2 regions of the Kitasatospora sp. NPDC097691 genome follow, and region 2 is predicted to be linked to the other one. Evidence: riboswitches for the same ligand, from Rfam matches in the RefSeq annotation. Region 2 holds a riboswitch; the other holds the start of a gene.

Region 1 (15,777 bases), on a different contig from region 2:
CGGCATCCGTGAGCGGAACGGCCTCGCCCGGGCCCGGAACCTCGGAGGCCCCGGGCGCGTCCGTCTCACCGTCGGCCCCACCAAGCCCTTCACCATCCGCGACCAGCGGGGGTCCTAACCCCAAGCGGCGTCCGTCGACCGGATCCGCCAAGACCACGACAGGGACAGGAGCAGCCAGACCGTGATTGCCGTACTGGGTCTTGTGATCGGGGTGGTCGTCGGCCTGTTCGTCCAACCCGAGGTGCCGGACGCCGTCGTGCCCTACCTGCCGATCGCGGTGGTGGCGGCCCTGGACGCGGTGTTCGGCGGCGTCCGGGCGATGCTCGACGGGATCTTCAACGACAAGGTCTTCATCGTCTCGTTCCTGTCGAACGTGGTGGTCGCAGCCCTGATCGTCTTCCTCGGTGACCAGCTGGGCGTCGGCTCGCAGCTGTCCACGGGTGTGGTCGTCGTCCTCGGCATCCGCATCTTCTCCAACGCGGCCGCGATCCGGCGCCATGTCTTCCGTGCCTGAGCAGGGCCGCGAGGAGGCGGCACAGGAGGAGCGGGCCGCCGTGCGGACCGTCGCGAAGCCGGCCGTCGGCAAGCCGGCCGCGGAGCCGGACGGCAGGACGGCCGAGGAGCCCGCCGTGGAGGCCGTCGAGGGACCCGCGCCGGAGACGGGCGACCCGTCCGGGTCGGACGGGCCGGCAGAGCCGGACGAGGCTGCTGAGGAGGCCGGAGCGGCCGTCCCGGCTGCGAGGGGCGAGCAGGTCCCGGATGCCGCGGAGGAGCCGGCCGGGGAGAGGTCTGACGCTGAAGCTGAGCTCGAGGCCGACTCGATGCCGGAGCCGACGCTGCGGCTGGTGAAGCCGGTCCGGCCGGAGCCGGAGCCTCAGGCGGGCCCGGAGCGAGAGGCAGGCCCGGAGTCGCAGGCCGAGCCGGAGTCCGTACCGGAGCCTGAGGGTGAGCCCGAGCCCGCAGCGGCGGAGCCCGGCGCGCAGGCGCCCGTCGTGGACCGGAACGCCGGTCGGCGGCGACTGAAGGCGGCGCTGTGGCCGCCGCGGCTGTCGCGCGGGCAGTTGGTGGTGGCACTGCTGCTGTTCTCGCTCGGCTTGGGGCTGGCCATTCAGGTGCGGTCGACCAACGACCACCACAGCCAGCTGCGTGGCGCCCGGCAGGAGGACCTGGTCCGGATCCTCGACGAACTGGACAGCCGTCAGCAGCGTCTCCAGCAGGAGAAGGCGGAGCTGGAGCAGTCCCTGGCGAAGTTGGAGAACAGCTCCAACCAGGCCAAGGAGGCCCAGGAGCAGACCAGGAAGAAGGTGACGGAACTCGGCGTGCTCGCCGGTACTGTCAGAGCCACTGGTCCGGGCATCGTACTCACGGTCGATGATCCCCAAGGGCAGGTGAAGGCAGATATGCTGCTGGACACCCTGCAGGAACTTCGAGCGGCGGGGGCGGAGGCGATTCAGATCAACGATGTGCGCGTGGTGGTCAACACCTACTTCACCGACCTCGCGGGCGGTGGGGTGCAGATCGACGGGAAGAAGGTCTCGCAGCCCTATCGGTTCACCGTCGTGGGGAACCCGCAGGATCTGACACCCGCGCTGAACATCCCGGGGGGTGTCGTCCGTACGCTGGAGAGCCACCAGGCGCGGGCGACGATCACCCAGCAGCAGAAGGTTGTCGTGGACGCCCTCGTGGATCCGAAGACGCCGCAGTACGCCAAGCCGGCTTCGAAGTGACGAGGCGTCCGACGAACGGCCCGTCACGGGCCGACGGCACCCGGTGCGGGGCGCCGCCGTCACGTGGGCGAGACTGGTTCGCACCAGTACGCTCCGGATCAAGAACCGCAGCACCAACTGTCGGAGTACCACTCAAGCGGGCCCGAGCCGCAACCGGGCTCGCAGCCTGTCCGAGGTTCTCACCCTGCCCCGCGGGCGGGTCTGTCACACGCAAGGGGATTCGCCCGTGAGTTTCTTCTCGAAGTTGTTCGGTCGTAACAAGGACAACGGCGCGGCCGCCGTGGAGGCGCCGACCGCGCGGCACCGCCGGTCGGAGGACGAGCCCGCCGTGCCGGGCATGCGACCCGCTCCCGAGGCCGCGCCGTACGCCGGCCAGCAGCTGTTCCGGGACGGCGGCGCCGCCCAGTACGCCGGGAATCCGGCGGGCTACGGCGCGTCGGTTGACCCCTCCGGCGACCCGCGCATAGGTTTCCCGTCAGCACCCTCAACCTCTGGTGGAGGGTTTGCCCCGGACCCGTACGCCGGGCACAACCCGTCGGGTGTGCCGCGCCAGGAGGCTGTGAACATGGCTGGCTCCTCTCCGTGCCCCAGGTGCGGCAACCAGAACCCGGCCTCGGCCCGGTTCTGCTCCAACTGCGGTACGGCGCTGCGCGGCGGCCTGCTGCCGGAGGCGCCGGCGGAGACCACGTCGACCATCTCCATCTCCGGCCTGGAGTCGTACGACCCCAACACCACGACCGGAACCGGTGCCACGCCGGCCCTGTCGGCCGAGGTGCTGTCGGCGATCGACGCGCTGCCGCCGGGCTCGGCCCTGCTGATCGTGCAGCGCGGCCCGAACTCGGGCAGCCGCTTCCTGCTGGACTCGGACATCACCACGGCGGGGCGCCACCCGCAGGGTGACATCTTCCTGGACGACGTGACGGTCTCTCGCCGCCACGTGGAGTTCCGCCGCACCCCGGCCGGCTTCAGCGTCGCGGACGTGGGCAGCCTGAACGGCACCTACGTGAACCGGGAGCGGATCGACGAGGTGTCGCTGAACAACGGCGACGAGGTCCAGATCGGGAAGTACCGGCTGGTGTTCTTCGCCGGCCACAACCGGGGGTACTGAAACCAACGTCGGCAGGAGCCCGAGTGAATACGAATACCCCTTCCTCTTCTCTCGGGGCGGCCACCCCAGCTCCGTCCGGTCCGCAGGCGGACCGCGGCGGGCGCGGGGTGGTCGCGGGCCCCAGGCAGCCGGTCCGCACGGACCGGCCCGCCGGTCGGCGCCGCGGCGGTGACGAACTGCTGAGCATCGGCGCGGTGCTGGCCTTCCTGCGCGACGACTTCCCCGAGGTCACGATCTCCAAGATCCGCTTCCTGGAGGCGGAGGGGCTGGTCGAGCCGCAGCGCACGCCCTCGGGGTACCGCAAGTTCAGCCCGGCCGACGTCGAGCGGCTGGCCTACGTCCTGCGGATGCAGCGGGACCACTACCTGCCGCTGCGGGTGATCCGCGAGCACCTGGACGCCATCGAGCGCGGCGAGAGCCCGCCGGCGCTGCCCGCCCCGACCGACAACCGGCCCGGCCCGATGGAGGAGGCGGACCGCGAGCTGGTGGCCTCCGCCGACGTTCCCTCCGGGGTCCGGTTGGGGCGTGCCGAGCTGCTCGCCGCCGCCGAGGCCGGGGAGCGGGAGCTCGTCGAGTGGGAGTCGTACGGGCTGGTCGCGCCGGGCCCGGACGGCGGGTACGACGGCGAGGCGCTGCAGGTGGCCCGGCTGGTCGCGGAGCTCGGTCGGTACGGCCTGGAGCCGCGGCACCTGAGAGCCATGAAGGCGGCGGCCGACCGCGAGGTCGCGCTGGTGGAGCAGGTGGTGGCGCCGCTGCGCCGGCACCGGAACCCGCAGACCAGGGCCCATGCCGAGGCCACCGCGCGGGAGCTCGCGACGCTGTCGGTACGGCTGCACGCGGCCATGGTCCAGGCGGGTCTGCGGACCCGCGGGTAGGCTCCCGGGCAGCCTCCGGGCGCCGGTGGCACCGCGCTGACCAGCGGCGTCGGCTCTGCGCTTTCATATCCGGGATCGGAGCCATAGGGTTGCCTGTGTGAATGAGCTCGACGTCGTGGGTGTCCGAGTGGAGATGCCTTCCAACCAGCCGATCGTGCTGCTGCGGGAGGTCGGGGGAGATCGCTACCTGCCGATCTGGATCGGCCCCGGCGAAGCGACCGCGATCGCCTTCGCCCAGCAGGGCATGACGCCGGTGCGCCCGCTGACGCACGACCTCTTCAAGGACGTCCTGGAGGCGCTCGGCCAGCATCTCACCGAGGTGCGGATCACCGATCTGCGGGAGGGTGTGTTCTACGCCGAGCTGGTGTTCGCCGGCGGGGTCGAGGTGAGCGCCCGGCCGTCCGACGCGATAGCGCTGGCGTTGCGGACCGGTACGCCGATCTACGGGAGCGAGGAGGTGCTCGCCGAGGCGGGCATCGCGATCCCGGACGAGCAGGAGGACGAGGTCGAGAAGTTCCGGGAGTTCCTCGACCAGGTGTCGCCCGAGGACTTCGGGGGCGGCGGCCCGCAGTAGTGGGGACCGGCTGAACGGCCATTCGGCTCATCGTTTTGCCAAAAACCGTCGACCTACCCAGACTAGGGGCACGAAAAACCACTCTCCTGAGTGATGTGGTTTGTCTGGCCCGGCGTGGCGATCGTTGACGGGTCATAGGGGACTGCCTACCGTCAGGAGTGGCTGTCCGGGTGGCCGATGCCCGCAGTCGGGTTGCCCGCAGCACGAGTGGACGGAGGCAGGCATGAGCAGCACCGGCGATGACGCCGTGGGAGGCCTGTGCGCCGTGCACGTGCCGCGCACCGCCCGTACCGTCGCGGACCTTCCCCGGGTGAGCAGGTTCCCCGCCGTACAGCCGGGGCAGCCGGCCATCGAGCGGCTGGCCCCGACGTCCGAACTGATCGGCTTCCGCGGCCCGACGGCCTGCGCGGCGGCCGGCATCACCTACCGCCAGCTGGACTACTGGGCCCGCACCGGGTTGCTGGAGCCCAGCGTCCGGACGGCCTACCCGGCGACCAGCCAGCGGCTCTACAGCTTCCGCGACGTCCTGCTGCTCAAGATCGTGAAGCGGCTGCTCGACGCGGGCGTCTCGCTGCAGAACATCCGGGTGGCCGTCGCCCACTTGCAGGCCGCCGACCAGGGCGACCTCGCCGGGATGACGCTGATGTGCGACGGCGCGACGGTGTACGAGTGCGCCACGCCGCAGCAGGTGGTGGATCTGCTGAAGGGCGGTCAGGGGGTCTTCGGTATCGCGGTGGGAGCGGTCTGGCGGGAGCTGGAGCTCACCCTCGGGCGGCTGCACGCGGAGCGCACGGACACCGGCGAGACCCTGGTCGGGCAGGACCCGGCCGACGAACTGGCCCAACGGCGCAACCGGGCGGTCTGAGCATCGATTCGACGGGGCCGCGGGCCCGGACGGGGAACCGTTCGGACCCGCGGCCTCGTCGTGTTGCCTGGCGAAACGATCGAGGGAGGGCACGTGCGGGTCGGCACGGGGATGGCGGAGCTGCTGCGGCGCAGGGCCGCGCTGCTGGGAGCGCGGCTGCGGCAGCGGGGGACGCAGCGCAGGGTGTTCCAGGTCGGGACGCTGCTCTGCTCGCTGGCACTGGCCCCGAGCGCCTGGGTGTGGCTCTCCGCGGGTGAGCGGGTGGGCACGGTGGAGAGCGCGCCGTCCGCGCCGGTCGCGGTGGTCTTCGGGGCCGGGCTGGACCAGGGCAAGCCCTCGCCGTACCTGGAGCACCGGCTCGTCGCGGCGGTGGACCTGTACCGGGAGGGCAAGGTGCAGGCGATCCTGGTGACCGGGGACAACGGGCGGACCGAGTACGACGAGCCCGACGCGATGTTCACGTACCTGACCACGCACGGGGTGCCTGCGGAGCGGGTGGTCCGGGACTACGCGGGCTTCGACACCTGGGACTCCTGCACCCGGGCGCACCGGATATTCGGGGTGGACCGGGCGGTGCTGGTCAGCCAGGACTTCCACGTCCGGCGGGCGCTGGCGCTGTGCGAGGCGGCGGGCATCCGCTCGTACGCGGTCGGGGTGCCGGAACTGCACGACGAGACCTGGCTGTACGGCGGGTTGCGGGAGGTGGCCGGGGCGGGCAAGGCGGCGGTCAACGCCTGGCTGCGGCCGGACCCGGTGTTCCTCGGGCCCAAGGAGGACGGCATTCCGAAGGCGCTCGCGGACGCGGCGAAGAAGCAGCCGTAGGCGGCTGCCCGCAGGGCGCCCGGCCGGGTTCGTACGCACTGTCGGACCCGTACGCGATGATCGGCGGGTGCGATCACTGCCGAGCATCATCCACCTCGACATGGACGCCTTCTTCGCGGCGGTGGAGCAGGCGGCCAAGCCGAGCCTGCGCGGCAAGCCGGTGATCGTCGGTGGGCTCGGCGGGCGCGGAGTGGTCTCCACGGCCTCGTACGAGGCGCGGAAGTTCGGGGTGCACTCGGCGATGCCGATGGCGCAGGCGCGTCGGCTCTGCCCCAACGCGGCCTTCCTGTCGGGCCGTTTCGAGGCCTACCGGCAGGTCAGCGAGATCGTGATGGGCCTGCTGAGGGAGCTGTCGCCGCTGGTGCAGCCGCTCAGCCTGGACGAGGCCTTCGTGGACCTGGAGGCAGGCCCGTACGGCCCGGTGCTGGCGGAGACGGACCACGAGACCGGCGAGCGGCTGGTGCTCGCGCTGGCGGAGGACCTGCGGGCGGACATCCAGCGGCTCACCGGGCTGACCGGCTCGGTCGGCGCGGCCGGCTCCAAGCTGATGGCCAAGATCGCCTCCGAACAGGCCAAGCCGGACGGCCTGGTGCTGATCGAACCCGGTCAGGAGCGGGCCGTGCTCGGGCCGATGCCCGTACGGGCGCTGCCGGGGATCGGGCCGGCCACCGAGCAGGTGCTGCGGCGGGCCGGGCTGAACACCGTGGCCGACCTCGCGGAGGCGGGCGAGGCGGAGCTGGTGCAGCTGCTCGGGCGGGCGCACGGCGCCGGGATCCACCACATGTCGATAGGGCTGGACGATCGGCCGGTGGTGGCCGACCAGGACGCCAAGTCCGTCTCGGTGGAGGACACCTACGAGGTGGACCTGGCCGACCGGGACCGGGTGCTGCGCGAGGTGGAGGCGCTGGCCGCCCGGTGCGTGCGGCGGCTGCGGGCGGCCGGGCGCTCGGGGCGGACCGTGGTGCTCAAGGTCCGCCGGTTCGACTTCTCGACGCTGACCCGCTCGGAAACGCTCGGCGGGCCCACGGACGACGAGGCGGTGATCACCGCGACCGCGCGCCGACTCGCCGAGCAAGTGGACATCACCGGCGGGGTCCGGCTGCTCGGTGTGGGCGTCGCCCAGCTCGCCGACTACACCCAGGAGGACCTGTTCGCGCAGGCCCTGCGGGAGGAGGCGGCGGAGCACGCCGAGGCGGCGGCCGAGGCCGAGCAGGCCGAGGAGGAGCCGGAGGCCGTCGTGGTCCGGCGCTGGATGCCCGGACAGGACGTCCGGCACACGGAGTTCGGGCCGGGCTGGGTGCAGGGCAGCGGCGTCGGAAGGGTCACCGTACGGTTCGAGACGCCGTGGAGCGGGCCGGGGCGGGTGCGGACCTTCGCGGTGGACGACCCGGCGCTGGAGCCGGCCCGGCCGCTGTCGCTGCGCCGGGACCCGGACGTTGATCCGGATGCGGACCCTGCTGCGGGCGAGGACCCGGGCGCGGGCGCGGGTCCGGGCGCGGGCCGGGCCGACGGGGTGGACGAGCGGGGCTGAGAGCGGGCGCGGGCGAGCGGGCCGAGACACGAAAACGGCCCCACCCGGTGGGGGAGTACCGGGTGGAGCCGCATCACCGTGCCGGACTCCGTACGTTCGTGATGCCCTCGCGACGTACGGAGACCGGGCCCCCGCGCCCTGTCCCTGAGCGCGGGGGCCGGACGCCTCGTCAGGCGTCGGTCTTCACCAGCTTGTCGCTGGAGTCCTGCTGGGCCGAGCCCTCGACGACGGTCAGGGGAGCGGCCGGCTTGACGGTGCGGATCAGGAACGGGACGACACCGGCGACGGCGCAGACCACGGCCGCCGTCCAGAACGCGTGCTTGTAGGCGTCCAGGGTGGGCAGCAGCAGCGGGATCTGCGGCGGCAGCTTCATGGTGTCGCCGGTCAGGATGGCGGCCATGACGGCGGTGCCGATCGCGCCACCGACGGTGCGCAGCACCGAGTTCATGCCGTTGGCGATGCCGCTCTGCTCGACCGGCACGGCGCCGTTGATGTAGGCCGGCATCGCGGCGAACGCGAGGCCGACGCCGAGGCCGAAGATCGCCGAGGCGGTGTAGATGTCACCCTCGTGGCTGTGCCGCAGGGCCAGGTAGGCCATCGCGATGGCGCCGAGGACGCCACCGAGGACCAGCGGCAGACGCGGACCGCGACGGGCGATCAGCACCGCGCCGAGCGGGGCGGCCACCATCGAGCCGATCGCGGACGGCAGCAGCATGACGCCGGCGTGCAGGACGGTGGCGGTGAAGCCGTAGTGGGTCAGCTTCTCCGGGGTCTGGGCGAAGTTGCTGATGACCATGAAGGAGCCGTACATACCGAAGCCGATGAGCAGGCCCGCGGTGTTGGTGAAGGCGACGGCCGGGCGGGACATCATCTTCATGTCCACCAGCGGGTGCGCGACCTTGGTCTCGATGATGCCCCAGACCAGGGCGACGACGGCGGCGACGGCGAACAGGCCGAGGGTCTTGGTCGAGGTCCAGCCCCAGTGGTTGCCCTGGCTGACCGCGACCAGCAGCGCGGAGAGCCAGCCGGCCAGGGTGATCGCGCCGAGCGGGTCGGCGCCGCCCTCCTTGTCGGTGACCGGGTCGGACGGGACGCGGATGGCGACCAGGGCGACGGCGATCAGGCCGAAGACCAGGCCCATCCAGAAGATCGACTTGTAGTTCCAGTGCTCCAGCAGGAGACCGGTGGCGACCAGGCCGAGGCCGGAGCCGACGCCCATCGAGGCGCTGATGGCGGCGACGCCGCCGGTCACCTTCTGCTTGGGCAGCTCGTCGCGGACGATGCTGATCGCCAGCGGCATCACGCCACCGCCGGCGCCCTGCAGGACGCGGGCGACGACCAGCCAGGTGAAGGAGTGGGTGCTGACCGCCAGCGCCGAACCGGCGACCAGGCCCGCCAGCGAGATCAGCAGCATCGGCTTACGGCCCCGGAGGTCGCCGAAGCGGCCGAGGAGGGGAGTCAGCACGGCGGCGGAGAGCAGGTTGGCGGTCATCAGCCAGGTGATGCTGGAGGCCGAGACGCTCAGTTCCTTGGCCAGCGAGGGCAGGATCGGGACGACCGCGGTCTGCACCACGCTGAACGACAGCATCGCCAGGATGAGGGCCGGCAGGACCCGGGCGCTGCTCTGCTTCTCGGCCGCGGTGGTGGGCTGGGATGCCTCACTCACGGTTGCTTCCTCCCGTACATAGTGAATGAACTGAAGTAACCATGCAGGGAGATACTTCAGAGTGTCAAATATCGAGTGGTTAAGCTTTGGCAAAGGGGGAGGGGCGGGGGTCTGTCGGGCGCCTGCGGCGGGCCGGGGGCGGGGTGCCGGGTTGGGCTGTGGAGGCCGTGGCGCGTGGGTGATGGTGAGGCCGGGGCTTGGGCATGCGGAAGGGCCCCGGCCAGGGGTGGCCGGGGCCCTTGACGGGGTGTGGGTCAGACGAGGGGGCGCATGGCGGTGGGGCGGGAGGTCTCCGGGGCGGGCGCGATCGACGACGGCTGCGGGTCCTCGGCGGGGGTGTCGTCGTGGACCTCGACGTGCTCGCGGCGGACTTCGTCCCGGATCACTTCCTCGGCGGTGTAGCGCTCGACGACGAGGCGGACGCGCTCGATGGGGGCGAGGTGCTTGTGCACCACCGGGCGCTCCTCGCGGAGGGTGACCTCCTCGACGGCCTCGGCGATCTCCTTCTCGGTGAGGGAGGCGCGCTCGGCCTCGCCGACCGGAATCCGCTCGACCCGGACGCGCTCGCGGACCACCGGGACGCGGCGCTCGATCTGCTCGGTCGTCACGTACTTGCGCAGCTTCGCGGTGCCCACGGTGTGCCACTCGGTGCTGACGTCCAGCCGCTCCTCGCGGCAGGTGACCTCGATCGGGTCTGTGGGGGCGGGGGCGGCGGCGCCCACGGTGCTCTCGGCGGGCTGCGGGTGCGGGTGCGGCTGCGACTGCTGCTGCGGCTTCGGCTCGACGGGAGGCGTGACGGCGGGAGCGGGAGCAGGAGTGGGGGCGTGAGCGGGTGCGGGGGCGCTGAGGGTGCGCACGTGGGCCTCCGTGGCGGTGCTGGTGTTGATCGGGGCGGGCTCGGGGGAGTGCAGGGCGAGCGGCTTGGTGACGGCTGCGGCCGCTGCCGCGGGCACGGCGACCGGGGCCGCCGAGCCGGTGCCGAAGTCGAGGTCGGACTGGGCGGCGTGGCCGCCGTCGTCGTCGGCCGGGTCGTCGCTCCCCGGGGTGTCGAGGCCGTAGTAGCGGTAGAGCTGGAGCTCCTGGGCGGGGGACAGGTGCTGGCCGACACCGAAGTCCGGGGACTCCTTGACCAGCGACTTGTCGTACGGGACCCGGAGCTCTTCGCCGGAGAAGTCGCTCGTGGTGAGCGGGACGAAGGCGTCCCGGCCGAAGATGCCGGTCCGGACGGCGGCCCACTCGGGCCGGCCGGTGGCATCGTCCAGATAGACCTCGTCGACCGTACCGATCTTGTCTCCGTTGCGGTCGACCGCCTTGTGGCCGATGAGGTCCCGGGGGTCGATGTCGGTCTGCACTCTTTCCTCCAGGGCGCTGGGCCTGCGGAACCCCCGCAGGAAGGCGGCCGGAGCACCCGTTCCGTCCGCCACTCCACACCAAATGCCATGAATCGGACGGGCGCGACCGGGGTGCGCCGGACGGGCTGTGGGCTGGGCCGTCCGGGGGACGCGCGTAGACCCGGCGTGACCTGAAGCACCCGTGATCGGAAGGCCTCCCGCTGGTACCCTGGGCGGCGACCGCAGAGCCCGCTCGGGAGAGTCTCCGCCGCGAAAACCGCTGGTCGGAGCGCCGAAGGAGCAACTCCTCCCCGGAATCTCTCAGGCATCCGTACCGTGTGGGGTAGGTCACTCTGGAAAGCAGGGCAGGAGTGTCGGCACGGAAGCCGGCGACCACCACCCTCACCGACGGTGCAAGCCGACGGAGCGCCCACGGCGCGCCGTGCGGGCGAAGCTCTCAGGTCCCGATGACAGAGGGGGAGGCCTGTCGGGTTCGCCCGCCACGGCTGATTTCGCTGTCCGCAGCGGGAAGGTCGGCCGGCGTGCGTACCCCCGCCGGTCCGTGACCAGGAGGCCTCGACCACCATGAACGCCCAGCCGAACGCGGGACGCCCCACCGGCGCCTCGACCCTCACCGAGCTTGAGCTGGCCAGCCCCTTCGAGAACCGCCACATCGGCCCCGACGCCGCCGCGCAGGAGAAGATGCTGGCGTCCGTCGGCTACGGCTCGCTGGACGAGCTCGCCGCCACCGCCGTGCCCGAGGCGATCCGCTCCATCACCGGCCTGGACCTGCCCGCCGGCCGGTCCGAGGCCCAGGTCCTCGCCGAGCTGCGTGAGCTGGCCGGCCGCAACCAGGTGCTTCAGCCGATGATCGGCCTGGGCTACTACGGCACCTTCACCCCGCCGGTGATCCTGCGCAACGTCATGGAGAACCCGGCCTGGTACACCGCCTACACCCCGTACCAGCCGGAGATCTCGCAGGGCCGCCTGGAGGCGCTGCTCAACTTCCAGACCCTGGTCTCCGACCTGACCGGCCTGCCGACCTGCGGCTCCTCGCTGCTGGACGAGGGCACGGCGGCCGCCGAGGCGATGGCGCTGGCCCGCCGCGTCACCAAGGTCAAGGGCGGCGTCTTCCTGGTCGACGCCGAGACCCTGCCGCAGACCACCGCGGTGATCCAGACCCGCGCGGAGCCGACCGGTGTCGAGGTCGTCGTCGCCGACCTGTCCGCCGGCATCCCGGCCGAGATCGCCGAGCGCGGCGTCTTCGGCGTGCTGCTGCAGTACCCGGGCGCCACCGGTGTCGTCCGCGACCTCACCCCGGTCATCGAGCAGGCGCACGGCCTGGGCGCGATCGTCGCCGTCGCCGCCGACCTGCTGGCGCTGACCCTGCTGAAGTCCCCGGGCTCGCTGGGCGCCGACATCGCCTGCGGCACCTCGCAGCGCTTCGGCGTGCCGATGGGCTTCGGCGGCCCGCACGCCGGTTACCTGTCGGTGCGCGCCGAGTACGCCCGCTCGCTGCCCGGCCGCCTGGTCGGTGTCTCGGTCGACTCCGACGGCAACCGGGCCTACCGCCTGGCGCTGCAGACCCGTGAGCAGCACATCCGTCGCGAGAAGGCCACCAGCAACATCTGCACCGCCCAGGTGCTGCTCGCCGTGATGGCCTCCATGTACGCCGTGTACCACGGTCCGGACGGCCTGGCCGACATCGCCCGCCGCACCCACCGCTACGCCGCGGCCCTCGCCGAGGGCCTGCGGGCCGGCGGCGTCGAGCTGCTGCACGGCGAGTTCTTCGACACCGTCACCGCCGTCGTCCCGGGCCGGGCCGCCGAGATCGCCGCGGCCGCCCGCGCCAACGGCGTCAACGTGTACCAGGACGGTGCGGACCGGATCTCGGTCTCCACCGACGAGACCACCACCCGCGAGCACCTGGCCGGTGTCTGGGCCGCCTTCGGCGTCCCGGCGGTCGAGGTCGCCGAGGCCGCCGACGCGCTGCCGGCCGCGCTGCTGCGCGAGGACGAGTACCTGACCCACCCGGTCTTCCACAGCCACCGCTCGGAGACCGCCATGCTGCGCTACCTGCGCCGCCTGTCGGACCGGGACTACGCGCTGGACCGGGGCATGATCCCGCTGGGCTCCTGCACCATGAAGCTCAACGCGACCACCGAGATGGAGGCCGTGACCTGGCCGGAGTTCGGCCAGCTCCACCCCTTCGCGCCGATCGACCAGGCCCAGGGCTACCTGACCCTGATCCGCCAGCTGGAGCAGCAGCTGGTCGAGGTGACCGGCTACGACGCGGTCTCGATCCAGCCGAACGCGGGCTCCCAGGGCGAGCTGGCCGGCCTGCTGGCCGTCCGCGCCTACCACCACGCCAACGGCGACACCCAGCGCGACGTCTGCCTGATCCCGTCCTCGGCGCACGGCACCAATGCGGCCTCCGCCGTGATGGCCGGCATGCGCGTGGTCGTGGTGAAGACCCTGGTCGACGGCGACGTCGACGTCGAGGACCTGAAGGCCAAGATCGAGCAGCACCGCGACAACCTCTCGGTGCTGATGGTCACCTACCCGTCGACCCACGGCGTGTACGAGACCGAGATCACCCAGATCTGCGCGATGGTGCACGAGGCCGGCGGCCAGGTCTACGTGGACGGCGCCAACCTGAACGCCCTGGTCGGTCTGGCCAAGCCGGGCAAGTTCGGCGCGGACGTCTCGCACCTGAACCTGCACAAGACCTTCTGCATCCCGCACGGCGGCGGCGGCCCGGGCGTCGGCCCGGTCGCGGTGCGTGCCCACCTGGCGCCCTACCTGCCGAACCACCCGCTGCAGGAGGAGGCCGGCCCGGCCACCGGTGTCGGTCCGATCTCGGCAGCCCCGTGGGGCTCGGCGGCGATCCTGCCGATCTCCTGGGCGTACGTCCGGCTGATGGGTGGCGAGGGCCTCAAGCACGCCACCCAGGTCGCGGTGCTGAACGCCAACTACATCGCCAAGCGCCTGGCGCCGCACTTCCCGGTGCTCTACACCGGCCCGGGCGGGCTGGTCGCGCACGAGTGCATCATCGACCTGCGCCCGCTGACCAAGGAGACGGGCGTGACGGTGGACGACATCGCCAAGCGCCTGATCGACTACGGCTTCCACGCGCCGACGATGTCCTTCCCGGTGGCCGGCACGCTGATGATCGAGCCGACCGAGTCCGAGGACCTGCACGAGATCGACCGTTTCTGCGACGCGATGATCGAGATCCGGGCCGAGATCGACAAGGTCGGCTCGGGCGAGTGGGCCGCCGACGACAACCCGCTGCGCAACGCCCCGCACACCGCCGCCGAGCTGGCGGGCGACTGGGCACACGGCTACTCGCGGCAGGAGGCGGTCTTCCCGGCGGGCGTGAACCCGGCGGACAAGTACTGGCCGCCGGTGAGCCGGATCGACGGCGCGTACGGCGACCGCAACCTGGTCTGCTCCTGCCCGCCGCTGGACGAGTACGGCGTCTGACGGATCCGGTCGCCACGGCGACCGGACGGACGGCAGGGCCCCGGCGGAACTCTCCGCCGGGGCCCTGCCCGTACTGCGATCGATTCGGCGGCCGCGCCCGCCGTACGGTCGGACCGCGCGGTCAGGCCGCGTGGGCGACGGGGCGGCGCGGGGCGATCACCCGGCCGTCCGGCAGCAGCTCTCCGGTGTCCTCGAACAGGACGACGCCGTTGCAGAGCAGGCTCCAGCCCTGCTCCGGGTGGCAGGCCACCGACACGGCCGCTTCGCGGTCCTCGGACTCGGCCGATGGGCACTCAGGACGGTGCTGGCACATACGTACCCTCGCTTCGCTCTGCGATCCTCCCCGTGGTGCGGTCGCCGGAGGTCGTGCCGTCCGGAGGCCGCCGCGGTGGTCGGATCCTGTCCGCACGCCGACCAGGTGTTGACCGGCGCTCAAGTGGGTAGGACAGGTGGTCCTTCCACGCTGGTTCCCAGTGTCGGCATCTGCGGACGTGCCCGCAGGGATTTCGTGACATGCGCCACAACTCCCGGGCAGAGATCACCCGTTCAGGTGGGGCCGGGGGGAAATCGCGCACCGGTGGATCAGGTGAGGGATGGCCCGATCGGGCCATGGCGGGTGCCCCGTTCGGGTGGCACCCATCTGCCGGCCGGTACGGAGCCCGTTCGGGTGACGCGCTCCGGCCCGGGGCGCGGGGCATGGTGGAGGACCGGCGGGCACGCGGGCATGGCGGAGGGCCGCCGGGCGGGTGGTCCGGCGGCCCGTGCGGATGCGGGTGGTTCAGGAGGAGCCGAGCAGCAGCGGCCTGACGAGCGGGGCCCTGGCGAGCAGCGGCAGGAGTTCGGCGGCCGGGTAGGCGCGGTGGGCGGTGACGCCGAGCGGGGCCGGGGCGAGCGGGATCAGCAGGTCGGCGGCCGGGCCGGTGTCGGGGCTGTGCAGCCAGAGCGCCGTCGCGTACTGGCCGGGGAAGGTCAGCAGCCGGGGCTGCTGGCGGATCCGGGAGCTCTGGGCGAGCTGCCAGGCCTCGCGCAGCGCCCGGACCGTCGAGTCGAGGTAGGGGCCGGCGGTGAAGTGCGAGAAGGTGTGGCCCTCGACGGCCTGTACCACCTCGGCGGCGGCGGCCACGTCGGCGCCGTCCTTGATCAGGAAGCGCCACCCGGTGCGGCGGGCGGCGGGGAGTTCGGGGCGCGGGCCGTCCAGGACGTGCACCGCGAGCGGATGTGCGGGGACCAGGGGGCCGGCCGGATGACGCAGCGCTGCGGCGGCGGGCTGGCGCAGCGCGGTCTCCGAGTCGAGTGCGCCCAGGACCGCGCGCAGGGCGCTCGGCGGGGGCTGGGGGGTCTGCAGAGTCATGGCGGGGTCCGCCTCTCCAAGCGAGATCGGCGTGCGAGTGCGGCATACCGGCATGGCGCGGCGCGTCAACGGCGACGGGGCCTGGCCGTGTCCGGTTGTCAGGATCGCGGTGCCGGCGCGGTCGCCGCCGTCGACGAGGGGTTTCGGGGCGGGAGCCGACCGGCCGGAGGGCTGTGCGAATTCCATCGAACAGATGCGCAGGGTGATCTGTTTATCACAGGCGGTGGCGCCGGGCAAGTCTGCAGATGGTCTGATATTCCGTCAGTTGCCTTGCATTGCAAGCCAGTACAAGCATTCGGGTATCGATCTTCGAGGTGGGCATGATGCTTCCACGGTCGGTCGGCCGGGTGGCTCAACGGGGTGTCTCAGAAGGAGGGGACCGTGGGCGAGAAGGTCGTGGCGACTCGGGCGGATCTGGCGGACCGGCAGCTCTACCGGCGC
Region 2 (15,777 bases):
GCAGAAGCCGGTGAGTTCCGCCTCCCGGAGGCCCTGGATCAGGGTGGGCCAGTCGCCCTCGGGGCCGGCCACGATGACGGCGTAGGCGACGCCGTTCGGGCCGACGATGACGCGGTCGACCGCTCGCCGGGCGGTGCCGGTCTTGAGGTTGTTGTAGGCGTACTCCAGCTCGGCCGCGCCGTCGGCGGTCCGCTCCAGGCGGATGCGGCGGTAACCCGGGTACGTATTCGGGTCGCCCGCCAGGGTGGATTCGGTCCCGGCTGCCTCCTCGTAGGGGGACTTGTCGCCCATCGCGAAGACCTGGATCAGGCTGTGCTCGTCCGCGGTCTGGTAGAAGGTGGAGTTGTTCTTCTCGACCCGCTGCCACCCGTCCGGGACGAGGAGGGTGAAGCCGTTCGGGTCCTGGACCCGGTTGAGGTGCAGCCCGGTGGGGGTCGGCGTGGGCGTCGGGGTGGTGGCCGTGGGGGAGGGCGACTCCGTGGCCGTGGGGGTCGGGGTGGACGGCGTGCCGGAAGCGGAGCCGGGGGCCGTGGCCGTCGGTGTGCCCGGCAGGGTCGCCGCACCGGTCGGCTTGCCCCCGTCGTGGTGCCGCGTCAGCAGGTAGCCGCCGCCGCCCGCGAGCGCCCCGAGGAGTGCTCCGGCGAGGGCGACCAGCAGCACCCGCCGCTTCCCGGTGACCGGCGGGCGCTGCGGGCGAGGGGCGCGCGGTGTCGTGATCAGCGGCGGCTCGCCCGGCGGCGGTGGTGGCGGGAAAGGCGGGTACGACGGCGGCTGCGACGGAGGGGGCGGCGGAGGCGGCGCGGCCGCGCCGCCCGCCGGTGGCCGGCTCACCCACTGCTGGCTGTTCTTGTCCCAGTACATGCCCGTCATTCCCGTTCCCCCCGTCGTCCCCGGTCCCCGCTCAGTGCAGGAACTGCTCGATCGCCTGCACGACTGCCAGCGCCGAGGCGAGTCCGGACACTACCGTGGTCGAGCTCCGCAGGAGGTCGCGGAGCCGTTCCAGCCGGGTGCGCGGGGCGGTGCCGGTCTGTTCGAGGGCCGTGCCGACGGCCGCCAGCTCCTGTTCCACCTCGGCCACGCCGTTGCCCTCGACCCGGGTGAACATCGGCAAGTGTCCCCTCAACTCGTCGATGGCCGCGAGCAGTTCACGGCCGGAAGCGCCGAGGCGAACCGAGGCGTCGACGGCCGTCGCGTCCTTCCCGGCGGCGACGGCCCCGCCCGCCATCACGCCGATCGACACTCCGCCGTTCGCCGGGGCGGGCACTGCCGGACCGTTCACGTCCGGCAGCGGGTCGGGCGCCCCGGCCCGCTGCGACCGGTCCTCCGCGCGGGCTCCGGGGCCCGCGGCGACGGCCCCGCCGGTCATCGCACCGATCGACACCCCGCCGCTCGCCCGGGGCGTGTTCTCCTCGTCCTGCCGCACGCTCTGCTCCTCGCTCATTCCCGCACCCATCTCCCCGGCTCCGCGCCGGAATCCGTGCCCGCTACGAAGGCCTGCTGCCGGACGGTGGTGTCTCCTGAGCGCCCGACTGTGCCGTGCCGCCGTTGGTGGCGACGGCGCCGCCGCTCATCGAACCGATGTGGATGCCGCCCTGCATCACCTGGATCACGTTCTGCTCGAAGCGGTCGGTCTCGTACCCGGCCTGCTCCAGCGCGACCCGCAGGCCGCCGGTGATCCGCTCCTCGATCGACTTCAAGTACCGTCTGACGTCCAGCTCCTGGAAGATCGAGACGGTCGACGAGGTGGCGGCCTCGCGCAGCGAGACGACCGGTCGGGCGGCCACCGTCAGCAGGTCGTCGTCGCCGACCGGTCCGCCCGCCGCCCGGCCGCCACCGGGGCGCAGCAGTGAGCGGAGCGCGGCCGGTCCGGCGGTGAACGCGGACATCGCCGGACCGCGGCGTCCGGGCCGTGTGCCCTGCTGGGCCACCGCCTCCGCCAGCAGTTCGTAGTCGCGACGGACCGGCCCGAGCACGTGCGGGACGACCTCCACCATCAGCAGGTTCCCCTGGGTGTGGACCCGCAACTGCACGGTCAGCACCAGCTGTTCGTCCCAGGCGCCGACCCGGACCCGCAGGAAGTGCCGGCGCCGTTCGCCGCCCTCGTCCACCGCCTCGGCGATGTGCTCGGCGATGTGCCCGGGCTCACGTTCGACGTCGCCGCGCGCCGGGCCGTACGGGAGGTAGACGACGTGGTCGATCTGCAGGTCCTTCAGCCGGTCCAGGCTGGTCTCGGCGGCAGTCTGCCGCAGGGCGGCCAGGCGCGGGATGACCAGATCGAGGACGGCCCGGGCCGTGAGGCTGCCGTCGTCGACCACTGGACCGGTCTCGCGGCGCTTCAGCTCCAGGGTGAACGACCAGGCCTTGAACGGGAATCCGGCGCCGAGGAAGGGGTCGGCCGGGTCGTAGACGATGAGTTGCGAGTACTGCTCGGCGGCGATCGCCCGGCCCAGCGCCTGGTAGTGCGGCCGGGCGGGCAGCCGGCGCGGATGCTTCGGGAACGTCTCGCGGGTCAGCTCCTTCCGGAGGACCTGGGCGACCTTGAGGCGGTGCCCGCCCACCGTTGCCGCGAGCGCCAGCGGGAACAGCACGCCCTCCCAGGCCCCGTCCTTCAGGGCGAGCAGCGCCAGGGTCCAGTAGAGGATCTGCGCGATCACGGCGACGGCGGAGAGGAGCCCCCCGGCCGCGCGCCGGACGTCCGACGTGCGGGAGCCGTCGGGCGCGGTGGGGGCGGCGGGGGCGGCGGGGGCGTACAGCGCGTACTCCCGGACGTCCGCCGGCTTGGCGTACCAGGACAGCAGGCCGACCAGGGCGTACAGGACCGGGAAGGTCGCCGTGAACGGCGGCATGAAGTGGGCGAGCGCGCCGAACACGGTGTCGGCCGCCGACTCCCCGCCGTACGGATCCCCCTGGTACCCGCTGAGCAGCCCCTCCCCGTACGCCTTCCAGTACTCGCCGGACGGCGGGTGCCGGAGCAGCGGCCGGTACACGGAGAAGAAGAAGCCGAGCCAGACCGCCACGAGCACGGCGCCGGTGCGGACCTCCAGGGCCCGGGCCCGCAGGGCGTGCGCCAGGACGGTGATCAGGTCGAAGCCCAGGGACGGCGGGACGGAGCGCTCGTCGTGGTCGACCAGCTCGGTGATGACGCGCCGCCGGTAGTCCGGGTCGAGGTAGACCCCGGCGCAGAGCAGCCGGGTGGCCTCGGACGTCGCGTACGGCGACTCCGGCGGCGGTGGCTGTGACGGCGGCTGCGACAACGGCGGTGGCCCGCCGGGCACTTCGGGCGGTACGGGCGGCTCGGCGGGCCGCACCGGCCCGGGCTGGAAGGTCATCCGCCTCCCCCTCCGGCGTGAACCAACTGGCCGCGATTATGGACCTGCTGACGGACCGTCGGCCAGTAAAAATGCGAAAGCCCCCGGGCGGAGGGGAGCTCCGCCCGGGGGCCGGGGCGCGCCGGACCGGCGCACGGTCACGGTGCGATCGGGGCCCGATCGGTTTCCGATCGGGCCCCGGTCAGTGCCCGATCAGCACTCGATGACGTTCACGGCGAGGCCGCCGCGCGAGGTCTCCTTGTACTTGATCTTCATGTCGGCGCCGGTTTCCTTCATCGTCTTGATCGCCTTGTCGAGCGAGACGTGGTGCCGGCCGTCGCCGCGCAGCGCCATCCGGGCGGCGGTGACGGCCTTGACCGACGCCATGCCGTTGCGCTCGATGCAGGGGATCTGGACCAGGCCGCCGACCGGGTCGCAGGTGAGGCCGAGGTTGTGCTCGATGCCGATCTCGGCGGCGTTCTCGACCTGCTCGGGGGTGCCGCCGAGGACCTCGGCGAGGCCGCCCGCGGCCATCGAGCAGGCGGAGCCGACCTCGCCCTGGCAGCCGACCTCGGCGCCGGAGATGGAGGCGTTCTCCTTGAACAGCATGCCGATGGCGCCGGCCGCGAGCAGGAAGCGGACGATGCCGTCCTCGTCGGCGCCCGGGATGAAGTTCAGGTAGTAGTGCAGGACGGCCGGGATGATCCCCGCCGCGCCGTTGGTCGGCGCGGTGACCACCCGGCGGCCGGAGGCGTTCTCCTCGTTGACCGCCATCGCGTAGAGGGTCACCCACTCCATCGCGTTGGCCGGCCCGATCCCCTCGGCGCGCATCGCCCGCGCCGCCGCGGCGGCCCGGCGGCGGACCTTGAGGCCGCCCGGCAGGATGCCCTCGCGGCTCATGCCGGCCCGCACGCACTCCTGCATCACGGCCCAGATCTCCAGCAGCCCGGTGCGGATCTCCTCCTCGCTGCGCCAGGCCTTCTCGTTCTCCAGCATCAGGCCGGAGATGGACAGCCCGGTCTCGCGGGTGAGCCGCAGCAGCTCCTCGCCGGTGCGGAAGGGGTAGCGCAGCGCGGTGTCGTCGGGTTTGACCCGGTCGGCGCCGATGGCGTCCTCGTCGACGACGAAGCCGCCGCCGACCGAGTAGTAGGTCTTCTCCAGCAGCGTCGAGCCGTCGGCCGCGTACGCCCAGAGGGTCATGCCGTTGGCGTGGTACGGCAGCGACCGGCGGCGGTGCAGCACGAGCTGGCTGTCGGGGTCGAAGTCGATGGCGTGCTCGCCGAGCAGGTTGATCCGCTTCTCGGCGGTGATCCGCTCGACGTCCTTGTCGGCCTGGTCGACGTCGACGGTGCGGGGCGAGTTGTTCTCCAGGCCGAGCAGGACGGCCTTCGGGGTGCCGTGGCCGTGGCCGGTGGCACCGAGCGAGCCGTACAGCTCGGCGCGCACACCCGTCACCTGGGCCAACAGGCCTTCGGACCGCAGTCGGCGGGCGAACATCCGGGCGGCGCGCATCGGACCCACGGTGTGGGAGCTCGACGGGCCGATGCCGATGGAGAAGAGGTCGAAGACACTGATGGCCACGGAGGACGTCCTTGTCTGGTTCGTGGAAGGACTTGCGGGCGGGGCGTGGGGGGCTTGCTTGCTTCTGCTGGGCGGGCGGGGGCTGACACGTGACGGGGCACCGCGCGCACTGTCCAGTGTGCGCGGTGCCCCGGGGTCCCATGTCCACCGGCGGGGTGAGGCCGGTCACTCGGGCCCTGTCCACCGGCCGGTCGTCCACTCCCGGCCGGCGGTGACTACTCCTGGTTGGCCAGGGTCGGGTACAGCGGGTACTTCTCGGCCAGCACGGTGACGCGGGCCTTCAGCGTGGCGGCGACGGTCTCGTCGAAGGCGGGCTTGAGCGCCTCGGCGATGATGTCGGCGACCTCGCGGAAGTCCTCGGCCCGGAAGCCGCGGGTGGCCAGGGCCGGGGTGCCGATGCGCAGGCCGGAGGTGACCATCGGCGGGCGGGGGTCGTTCGGGATCGCGTTGCGGTTGACGGTGATGCCGACCTCGTGCAGGCGGTCCTCGGCCTGCTGGCCGTCGAGCTGGCTGTTGCGCAGGTCGACCAGGACCAGGTGGACGTCGGTGCCGCCGGACAGGACGGACGCGCCGGCCTCGGCGACGTCGGCCTGCAGCAGGCGCTCGGCCAGGATGCGCGCACCCTCCAGGGTGCGCTCCTGGCGCTCCTTGAACTCCTCCGAGGCCGCGACCTTGAAGGCGACCGCCTTGCCGGCGATCACGTGCTCCAGCGGGCCGCCCTGCTGGCCGGGGAAGACCGCGGAGTTGATCTTCTTGGCGTACTCGGCCTTGGACAGGATGACGCCGCCGCGCGGGCCGCCCAGGGTCTTGTGGGTGGTGGTGGTGACCACGTCCGCGTAGGGCACCGGGTTCGGGTGCAGGCCCGCGGCCACCAGGCCGGCGAAGTGCGCCATGTCCACCATGAGCAGCGCGCCGACCTCGTCGGCGACCCGGCGGAACTCGGCGAAGTCCAGCTGGCGCGGGTAGGCGGACCAGCCCGCGATGATCAGCTTCGGCTGGTGCTCCTTGGCGAGGCGCTCGACCTCGGCCATGTCGACCTGGCCGGTCTTCTCGTCGACGTGGTACGCGGCCACGTTGTAGAGCTTGCCGGAGAAGTTGATCTTCATGCCGTGGGTCAGGTGCCCACCGTGGGCCAGGCTCAGGCCCAGGATGGTGTCGCCCGGCTGGATCAGCGCGAACATCGCGGCGGCGTTGGCCTGGGCGCCGGAGTGCGGCTGCACGTTGGCGTGCTCGGCGCCGAACAGGGCCTTGATGCGGTCGATCGCGATCTGCTCGACCACGTCGACGTGCTCGCAGCCGCCGTAGTAGCGGCGGCCGGGGTAGCCCTCGGCGTACTTGTTGGTGAGCACCGAGCCCTGGGCCTCCATGACCGCCACCGGGGCGAAGTTCTCGGAGGCGATCATTTCCAGCGTGGTCTGCTGGCGGTGCAGCTCGGCGTCGACCGCGGCGGCGATCTCCGGGTCGAGGGCGTGCAGGGACTGGTTGAGAACCGTCATGGTGTGTTCTTCCCGGTGGAGGAGGAAAGGGGACCGCGGCTGGGGCGGGGCGACCGCCTGCGGCGGCCGCCCCGGTCAGGGTCTCAGCCGCCGATGAGGGCGGTGTACTCGTCCGCGCTGAGCAGCTCGTCGGTGGACTCCACGCGCACCTTGAACAGCCAGCCGCCCTCGAACGGGGCGCTGTTGACCAGGCCGTTGTCGTCCAGGACGTCCTGGTTGACCTCGGTGACCTCGCCGGTCACCGGCGAGTACAGGTCGCTGACCGACTTGGTGGACTCCAGCTCGCCGCAGGTCTCGCCGGCGGTCACGGTGTCGCCGACCTCGGGCAGCTGCACGTAGACGATGTCACCGAGCGCGTCGGCGGCGTGCTTGGTGATGCCGATCGTCGAGACACCGTCCTCGGCGGCGGTCAGCCACTCGTGCTCCTTGGTGTACTGCAGGTGCTGGGGGTTGCTCATGGCGTCATTCTCCAGGATGGGAAGCGGGTACGACGAAGCGGGCCGCCGCGCGGACGGCTTCGACCTGCGTCTATGGGAAAACGGGGGCCCGGACGGGCGTCAGCGGGCGCGCTTGTAGAACGGCAGCGCCACGACCCGGACCGGCTCGTGCTTGCCGCGGACGTCCACCGCGACGGTGCTGCCGGGGGCGGCGTGCGCCGCGTCGACGTAGGCCATCGCGATCGGCTGCCCCAGCGTCGGGGACGGCGCGCCGGAGGTGATCCGGCCGATCGGGGCACCGTCGGCGGAGACCACGGTGTACTCGGCGCGCGGGACGCGCTTGCCCTCGGATACCAGGCCGACCAGCACCCGCGGCGGGTTGGCCTCGGCCTTGGCGGCGGCCTGCTCCAGCGCCTTGCGGCCGACGAAGGCGCCCTCGTTGGTGGTCTTGTCGAAGCGGACGACCCGGCCCAGGCCCGCGTCGAACGGGGTGAGGTCGGTGGACAGCTCGTGCCCGTACAGCGGCATGCCCGCCTCCAGGCGCAGCGTGTCGCGGCAGGACAGGCCGCACGGGACCAGGCCGCGGCCCTCGCCGGCGGCGGTCAGGGCCTGCCAGATCTCCTCGGCGTCGGCCGGGCGGCAGAAGATCTCGAAGCCGTCCTCGCCGGTGTAGCCGGTGCGGGCCAGCTGCACGTCGTGGCCGGCGACCCGGGCCGGGAGGATCGCGTAGTACTTCAGGCCGGGCAGGTCGGCGTCGGTGGTGTCGGCCAGGATGGCGGTCGACTCCGGGCCCTGGACGGCGATCAGCGCGTAGGTGTCGCGGTCGTCGGTGACGACGGCGTCGAAGCCCTTGGCGCGGGCGATCAGCTCGTCGAGGACCAGCTGGGCGTTGGAGGCGTTGGCGACGACCAGGAAGGCGTCCTCGCGCAGGCGGTAGACGATCAGGTCGTCCAGGATGCCGCCGTCCTCGGCGCAGATCATGGTGTAGCGGGCGCGCAGCACGCCCAGCGCGGAGACGAAGCCGACCAGCGCGTGGTCCAGCATCTCGCCGGCCTGCGGGCCGGTGACGGTGATCTCGCCCATGTGGGAGAGGTCGAACAGGCCGGCCTTGGTGCGGACGGCGAGGTGCTCCTCGCGCTCGCTGCCGTAGCGCAGCGGCATGTCCCAGCCGGCGAAGTCGGTCATGGTCGCGCCGAGGGCGCGGTGCAGCGCGTCGAGCGCGGTCAGGCGGAGGGACGACATGGCCAGGAACTCCTCGGTCGGGGCACTCAGGGGTGCACGCGCCGGACCGGACCCGCTCGGGGGCCGACCCTGCGCGCGGGCATGCGGCGGCGTGGGTCTCCCCATCTGTCGTCGAACCTGAGAGCTTCACCGCCCGCCGGCCCGCAGCTGTTTCCAGCTTGGGGGACAGCATGGCGGCTTGCACCGTGGGTGGGCGCGCGACAGGGCCGTGCGCCGCTTTCCAGATGTGCCTAACCCGTGCGGTAGGGGGGCCTGAGAGATTCCGGGGAGGACTTGCTCCTTCGGCGCCGGCTGTGCCACCACGGGGGCGGCACTCCGGGCTCTCCCGCGCGGGTTCGAGCGGCCGGTATGGAGTTGTGGAGCCCGCGGCGCATGCCGTCGGACGCGCACATCATGGCACGTCCCGGACCGGGAAGGGAGGGGGGACCCGGTCACACGGGGAAGAGGGGACCGGGGCGCAAGGGAACAACAGGCCGGGTCGCACGGGGAGACGGCACCCGGTCACCCCGCGTGGTCCCGAACACGGGCCCTAGACTGCTCCGCGTCGGCGCAGCAGAGGGCGGCCGACCGGCAGAGGGCGGAATCGGCGGCGCATGGGATACCCGGTGGAGCAGCAGCAGGGGTGGGGCGGTCCGGAGGGGGCGCCGGCGGGTGGCACGTGGCCGGCCAACGAGCTGGAGCAGGTGCTGACCGCGGCCCTGGGCGACCCGGGCGCGACGCCGCGGGTGATCGAGGTGCTGGCCCGCAGCCAGGTGTGGGTGCCGTTGCCCGCCGGGGCCGACCCGCAGGGGCAGGCGCTGGACCTGCCGATCATCGAGCTGGGCGGCGACCCGTACGTGCCGGTGTTCTCCTCGCAGGAGGTGTTCCTGCAGCAGGCGCCGGGGATGGCCTTCGCGATCGCGCCGGCCTGGGAGTTCGCCCGCGGGCTGCCGCTGGGCGTGGGCATCGCGGTGAACCCGGAGGCGGCGGTGGGCATCCCCGTGCCGCCGCAGGGCGTGGCCGAGCTGCGCCGCGGTCCGCGCGGGGACCGCTGGGAGGGCGCGGAGGATCCGGCGGCGCCGACCGGTGGCCGGGTGGCGCTGCGCGAGCCGGTGCCGGGGGAGGATCCGGAGCACTTCCTGGCCGCCTGCCGGGCGGAACTGTCCGCCCTTCCCGGGGTGTTGACCGCCCGCAGGGCGCTGGCCAGCATCGAGGGCGAGCCGACCGTGATGTTCGTGGGCGTCCAGTTGGATCCGGCGGCCCCGGCCGACCCGGCCGCGGTGAACGACGCGCTCGGCCAAGCGCTGGGAACCGTGCCGCTGCCGGGTGGCGTCCACCTCGTACTGCTCGACCTCGCCGACGACCCGGTGGTCGAGTGGCTGCTCACGCGGGTAATGCCTTTCTACACGCGGGTGTGAGCGGGGTTCGTATCACAGGCACGTCGCCGTGGCGGTGGCCGGTGCCGCGCCATAGGGTGCGTGCAGACGGCCGACGGGCCGGCGGGTTCGAGGAAAGAGGCGCGGCGAGGTGGGCGCATGAGTGCGGGAACGGGAGCGGGCGGGGCGCCGGGGCCCTGGGGCCAGGCCCCGGCCGGGCACCCGGGAGCGGATCCCGGCGTGTTGGAGCACGCCCTGCGCGAGGTCGCGCCGGAGCGCTACGACGCGTACGAGCGACTGCTGCACGCGCTGGCGGACGGCCGGGTCTGGATGCTGCTCTGGCACGGCACGCCGGGCAGTCCGGACGCGCAGTACGGGAACATGGAGATCAGCGGCCACGGCTACGCGCCGGCCGTCACCTCGCCCGAGCAGCTCGCCGCCTCCGGCTGGGCGCGGGCCCACGAGGTCATCACCGGCCGGGAGATCGCCGCCTCGCTGTACCGCACCCGCTGGGGCCTGTGGCTCAACCCGCACGCGCCCGGCGGCGGTGTCGGCGTGCCCTGGGCCGACCTGCGGCGGATCGCCGCGGGCCTGGACCGGCTGCCGGCCGGTCCGCTGAAGCTGAGCGACCCGCAGGTCAACGCCCAGCCGTTCTTCGCCCTGCTGGAGCGGCAGGCCGCTGAGGTGCGCGCGGTGCGGGCGCTGCGCCGGGCCTGGGTGCAGCCGGCGGTGGGGGAGCCGTACCTGGCGATCGGCCTGGACCTGTACGAGAGTTCCCCGCCCGCGGTGGAGGCGGTGCGCGCCCTGATGCAGCGAGCGATCGCGGTGGCCCCGGAGGGGCTCGCGGTGTCCACGGTGGCGATGTCGGACGAGTACGACCCGGTGGCGCTGTGGATGCGCGCCAACTCGCGGCCGTTCTTCGACCGGGAGGCCGGGCGCCCGGCGACCGGTCCGTACCCGCCGGTGCCGCCGCCCGCGTACCCGGGGCCGTCGATGCCGGGGCAGCCGACGCCGGGGTGGGCGTACGGCACGCAGCCGCCCGCGCCGGGCTGGCAGCAGCAGCCCCAGCAGCCGTGGCCGGGCTACCCCGGGCGCTGATTGCCGGAACCGGGCGGCCCTTGCCGAAATCCGTGCCGCGAAGCCGACTTGATTGTCCATCAAGTCGGCTTCGATGCTTTCCGGACGAATTTCCGGATGCGAGGTCCGGTCATCTTGACATGCCTGTTACGGCCATGTGAAGAGGTATATGCCGGCGATCGGGGAGGTGCATGCCTGCAGATCACAGTTGGGCATCTGTCGGTTGTCAGGGCTGGCGCAAGCGAGTTCGCATGGCAGAGAGTTCTGCGCAACGCACCGCGCGTACTGGAACCCCACAAAGGTGATCGCGCACGCCGACCGCTCGTCCACGCGAAGCCCATCCCGCGTGGCGGCAGTGCCCGTGCACGAAGCACTGTCGCGAACACCCCGCTCCTCCTACAGCTTTCGCACGTCCGCAGCCGCACCGCCGAAGCCGGCGACCGGCACCCGTGGGCCGGCCACCGTCGGCGAGGGGACCAACTGACCATGACCGCATCCGTGACCACCGCCGGGAACGAGCCCGAGGCACCTGCCGCCGAGAGCCCGGCCAAGAAGATCGAGGGCCGCTCCCTCGGCCAGATCGCCTGGACGCGCTTCAAGCGCGACAAGGCCGCCGTCATCGGCGGCGTCGTGGTGATCCTGCTGATCCTGCTCGCCGTGCTGGCCAAGCCGATCGAGTCGATGTTCGGGCTCGACCCGGACGCCCTCCACCAGGACCTGCTGGACGCCGACCTCGGCGGTCTGCCGCTCGGCGACTGGGGCGGCATGAGCGGGGACCACCCGCTCGGCATCGACCCGCTGCAGGGCCGGGACCTGCTCACCCGCGTGATCGAGGGCTCCTGGGTCTCCCTGCTGGTCGCCTTCGGCGCGACCGTGCTGTCCAACACCATCGGCACCGTGCTCGGCATCATGGCCGGCTACTACGGCGGCTGGGTGGACACGCTGATCAGCCGGGTCATGGACGTCTTCCTGGCCTTCCCGCTGCTGCTGTTCGCGATCGCGATCTCGACCTCGCTGCAGGGCGGTGCGTTCGGCCTGCACGGCCTGCCGCTGCACATCATGGTGCTGATCTTCGTGATCGGCTTCTTCAACTGGCCCTACATGGGCCGGATCGTGCGCGGACAGACGCTCTCGCTGCGCGAGCGGGAGTTCGTGCACGCGGCCCGCAGCCTCGGCGCCCGCGGCCCGTTCATCCTGTTCAAGGAGCTGCTGCCCAACCTGGTCGGTCCGATCCTGGTCTACTCGACCCTGCTGATCCCGACCAACATCCTCTTCGAGGCCGGGCTGAGCTTCCTCGGCGTCGGCATCCAGCCTCCGCAGGCCTCCTGGGGCGGGATGCTCCAGGACGCGATCCGGTACTACCAGGTGGACCCCCAGTACATGGTGGTCCCCGGTGTGGCGATCTTCATCACCGTGCTCGCCTTCAACCTGCTCGGCGACGGGCTGCGCGACGCCCTCGATCCCAAGAGCAACTGACCCTGAGCAACTGACTGCGCGTCAGGACCCTCCATCTCCTCCACATCCTCAAGGGGTTGATCTCTCCCATGCGTAGGTCCCGTACCGTCGCCCTGACCGCGGCTGCCGCCGCCGCGGTCCTGGTCGTCACCGGCTGCTCCAGTTCGCCGAAGAAGAGCGACGACAACTCGTCCTCCGCCTCGGGCGGCGGCGGAGCCAACGCGGCCACCAAGAACATCGTCAACGCCTCGGACAAGAAGGGCGGGACGGTCACCTACGAGATGAAGGGCACCCCGGACTCGCTCGACCCGGGCAACACGTACTACGCGTACATCTACAACTTCTCGCGCCTGTACGCCCGTCCGCTGACCACCTTCAACCCGGCCGCGGGCGAGGACGGCAACAAGCTCGTCCCGGACCTCGCCGAGTCGATGGGCCAGCCCAGCGCGGACGGCCTGACCTGGACGTACAAGCTGCGCCAGGGCCTGAAGTACGACGACGGCACCCCGATCAGCTCGAAGGACGTCAAGTACGCCGTCGAGCGCTCCAACTTCGCGCCGGACGTGAACTCCAACGGCCCGACCTACTTCCACGACCTGCTGGTCGACAACGACACGCCGTACGCGGGCCCGTACAAGGACAAGGCCGGCGGCCTGAACTCGATCGAGACGCCGGACGACACCACGATCGTCTTCCACCTGAAGCACCCGTTCGCGGACTTCGACTACCTGGTCAGCGCCCCGCAGACCGCGCCGGTCCCGCAGGCCAAGGACACCGGTGCCGACTACGTGAAGCACATCGTGTCCTCGGGCTCCTTCAAGTTCGAGTCCTACGAGGACGGCAAGCAGGCCGTCCTGGTGCCCAACACCAACTGGGACAAGAGCACCGACCCGATCCGGAAGCAGCTGCCGGAGAAGATCGTGCTCAAGATGAACATCGACCAGGCCACCATCGACAAGGACCTGCTGGCCGGCAACGCCCAGGTCGACCTGGTGGGCGGCGGCGTCGACCCGCAGACCCAGGCGCAGATCCTGCAGAACCCGAAGCTGAAGGCCAGCACCGACAACGCCTACGGCGGCCGTCTGGTCTACCTGGCGATCAACTCCAAGGTCGCGCCGTTCGACAACGTCGACTGCCGCAAGGCCGTCCAGTTCGCGATCGACAAGGTCTCGGTGCAGACCGCCGAGGGCGGCCCGATCCGCGGCCAGATCGCCAACACGGTGCTCCCGCCGGACATTCCGGGCCACCAGGACTTCAACCAGTTCGAGACCAAGGACAACAAGGGTGACGAGGCCAAGGCCAAGGACGCCCTGAAGGCCTGCGGCAAGGACAGCATCAACACCGTCATCTCGGCCCGCACCGAGCGCGCCACCGAGGTCGCCGCCGCCACCTCGATCCAGGCCGCGCTGAAGAAGGTCGGCATCAACGCCGAGATCCAGCAGTACCCGCAGGGCAAGTACCTGACCGACAGCGCCGGTGCGCCGCAGTTCACCCAGGACCACAACATCGGTCTGATGATGATGCAGTGGGGCGCCGACTGGCCGACCGGCTACGGCTTCCTGCAGCAGATCGTCGACGGCCGCGCGATCAAGCCCTCCGGCAACAGCAACCTGTCCCAGCTGGACGACCCGGCGGTCAACAAGCTGATCGACGACGCCGCCGTCAACCCGGACAAGGCGGCCCGCGAGAAGATCTACGGCGACATCGACAAGAAGGTCATGGACCAGGCGGTCATCGTCCCGCTGACCTACTTCAAGGTCTTCCTGTACCGCCCGGACAACGCCACCAACCTGGCCTCCACGCCGGCGTTCTCGGGTGAGTACGACTACCTGAACATCGGCACCACCAAGTAAGAGCCTGGCTCCGCATCCCTGAAGGCAGGTGAAGGCAGCGGCGCCCGCCGCCGTCCGGAAGATCCCGGACGGCGGCGGGCCGCCGGAGCCGCCCAACTGTGTTTGCCTACATCATCCGCAGGATCTTCGCGGCGGTGCTACTGCTGCTGGTCGTCAGCGCGGTCACCTTCGCGATCTTCTTCCTGCTCCCGCGCGTCGCAGGCGAGACGGCCGACCAACTGGCCGCCCAGTACATCGGGAAGAACCCCTCACCCGAGGCGATCGCCGCGGTCAAGCAGAACCTCGGCCTCGACCAGCCGCTCTACGCCCAGTACTGGAACTTCCTCAAGGGGCTGGTCAGCGGCGCCGAGTACAAGTTCGGGCCGGAACCGGCCACCTGCCACGTGCCCTGCTTCGGCTACTCCTTCAAGAACCACCTCGAGGTCTGGCCCGAGCTGTCCAAGCGGATCCCGGTCACCATCTCGCTCGCCATCGGCGCGGCCGTGCTCTGGCTGGTCTCCGGCGTCGCCACCGGTGTCGTCTCCGCCCTCAAGCCGCGGTCGATCTTCGACCGGCTCTCCATGGGAGTCGCCCTCGCCGGTGTCTCGCTGCCGGTCTTCTTCACCGGCGCGCTGCTGCTCACGTTGTTCAGCTACGAGTGGCCGATCCTGGACAACCTGCAGTACGTCGACTTCACGGACAACCCGCTGATGTGGGCCCGCAACCTGATCCTCCCCTGGATCTCGCTGGCCTTCCTCTACTCCGCGCTCTACGCCCGGCTCACCCGCGCCGGAATGCTGGAGACGATGAGCGAGGACTACATCCGCACGGCCCGGGCCAAGGGCCTGGTCGAGCGCAAGGTCGTCACCCGGCACGGGCTGCGCGCCGCGCTCACCCCGATCGTCACCATCTTCGGCATGGACCTCGGGCTGCTGCTCGGCGGCGCGCTGATCACCGAGCAGGTCTTCTCGCTCCAGGGCGTCGGCCAGTTCGCCGTCCAGGCGATCTCCGACAACGACCTGCCCAAGATCCTCGGCGTCACCCTGCTCGCCGCCTTCTTCATCGTCGCCTGCAACCTCGTGGTCGACCTCCTGTACGCCCTCGTCGACCCCCGCGTGAGGCTCTCGTGACCGACCTCCAGAAGACCACGGCAGCCGATGCGCAGGCCCCCTCCGGGGACCCCTTCCTGTCCGTGCGTGACCTGCGGATCCACTTCGACACCGACGACGGCCTGGTCCGCTCGGTGGACGGTGTCAGCTTCGACCTGCACAAGGGGCGCACCCTCGGCATCGTCGGCGAGTCCGGCTCCGGGAAGTCCGTCACCTCGCTGGGCATCATGGGCCTGCACCGCTCCAAGCGGGCCCGGATCAGCGGCGAGATCCGGCTGAACGGCGAGGACCTGATCGCGGCCGGCCCGGACCGGGTACGCCAACTGCGCGGCCGCGAACTGGCGATGATCTTCCAGGACCCGCTGACCGCGATGCACCCCTACTACACGGTGGGGCAGCAGATCGTCGAGGCCTACCAGGTGCACCACCCCGAGGCCACCAGGAGGCAGGCCCGGGCCCGCGCGATCGAGATGCTCGACCGCGTCGGCATCCCGCAGCCCGACCGCCGGGTGGACGACTACCCGCACCAGTTCTCCGGCGGCATGCGCCAGCGCGCGATGATCGCCATGGCCCTGGTCAACGACCCCTCGCTGCTGATCGCCGACGAGCCCACCACCGCGCTGGACGTCACCGTCCAGGCGCAGATCCTGGACCTCATCCGCGACCTCCAGGAGGAGTTCGGCTCCGCCGTCATCATCATCACCCACGACCTCGGGGTGGTCGCCGAACTGGCCGACGACATCCTGGTCATGTACGGCGGCAAGTGCATCGAGCGCGGCCCGGCCGAGACCCTCTTCGACGCGCCCGAACACCCCTACACCTGGGGCCTGCTGGGCTCGATGCCGCGCCTGGACCGGGAGCTCCAGGACCGGCTCGTCCCGGTCA

The links. A riboswitch is a leader RNA that binds a small molecule or an ion and turns the genes downstream of it on or off. The one in region 2 is predicted to bind glycine.
Region 1: linked by a shared signal. The riboswitch ahead of gcvP (aminomethyl-transferring glycine dehydrogenase) and the one ahead of gcvT (glycine cleavage system aminomethyltransferase GcvT) in region 2 are both predicted to bind glycine.

The regions. Positions count from the first base shown of each region.
Region 1 covers NZ_JBEORY010000069.1:27,077-42,853, reverse strand. Annotated here, with positions in the region: gene ABTY56_RS33395 (DUF881 domain-containing protein) at 1-185, shown strand, start outside; gene ABTY56_RS33390 (small basic family protein) at 182-514, shown strand; gene ABTY56_RS33385 (DUF881 domain-containing protein) at 822-1,727, shown strand; gene ABTY56_RS33380 (double zinc ribbon and FHA domain-containing protein) at 1,954-2,835, shown strand; gene ftsR (transcriptional regulator FtsR) at 3,015-3,710, shown strand; gene ABTY56_RS33370 (bifunctional nuclease family protein) at 3,808-4,284, shown strand; gene ABTY56_RS33365 (MerR family transcriptional regulator) at 4,508-5,149, shown strand; gene ABTY56_RS33360 (SanA/YdcF family protein) at 5,261-5,971, shown strand; gene ABTY56_RS33355 (DNA polymerase IV) at 6,039-7,502, shown strand; gene ABTY56_RS33350 (MFS transporter) at 7,672-9,168, opposite strand; gene ABTY56_RS33345 (PRC and DUF2382 domain-containing protein) at 9,423-10,520, opposite strand; glycine riboswitch at 10,744-10,846, shown strand; glycine riboswitch at 10,848-10,980, shown strand; gene gcvP (aminomethyl-transferring glycine dehydrogenase) at 11,085-13,985, shown strand; gene ABTY56_RS33335 (DUF5999 family protein) at 14,107-14,298, opposite strand; gene ABTY56_RS33330 (hypothetical protein) at 14,764-15,336, opposite strand; gene ABTY56_RS33325 (glutamate-cysteine ligase family protein) at 15,718-15,777, shown strand, end outside.
Region 2 covers NZ_JBEORY010000035.1:46,119-61,895, reverse strand. Annotated here, with positions in the region: gene ABTY56_RS23755 (serine/threonine kinase C-terminal domain-containing protein) at 1-870, opposite strand, end outside; gene ABTY56_RS23750 (hypothetical protein) at 902-1,441, opposite strand; gene ABTY56_RS23745 (AbeC-like domain-containing protein) at 1,485-3,329, opposite strand; gene ABTY56_RS23740 (L-serine ammonia-lyase) at 3,522-4,889, opposite strand; gene glyA (serine hydroxymethyltransferase) at 5,105-6,385, opposite strand; gene gcvH (glycine cleavage system protein GcvH) at 6,469-6,843, opposite strand; gene gcvT (glycine cleavage system aminomethyltransferase GcvT) at 6,943-8,064, opposite strand; glycine riboswitch at 8,295-8,402, opposite strand; gene ABTY56_RS23720 (enhanced serine sensitivity protein SseB C-terminal domain-containing protein) at 8,658-9,461, shown strand; gene ABTY56_RS23715 (enhanced serine sensitivity protein SseB C-terminal domain-containing protein) at 9,579-10,517, shown strand; gene ABTY56_RS23710 (ABC transporter permease) at 10,983-11,972, shown strand; gene ABTY56_RS23705 (ABC transporter substrate-binding protein) at 12,041-13,804, shown strand; gene ABTY56_RS23700 (ABC transporter permease) at 13,903-14,913, shown strand; gene ABTY56_RS23695 (ABC transporter ATP-binding protein) at 14,910-15,777, shown strand, end outside.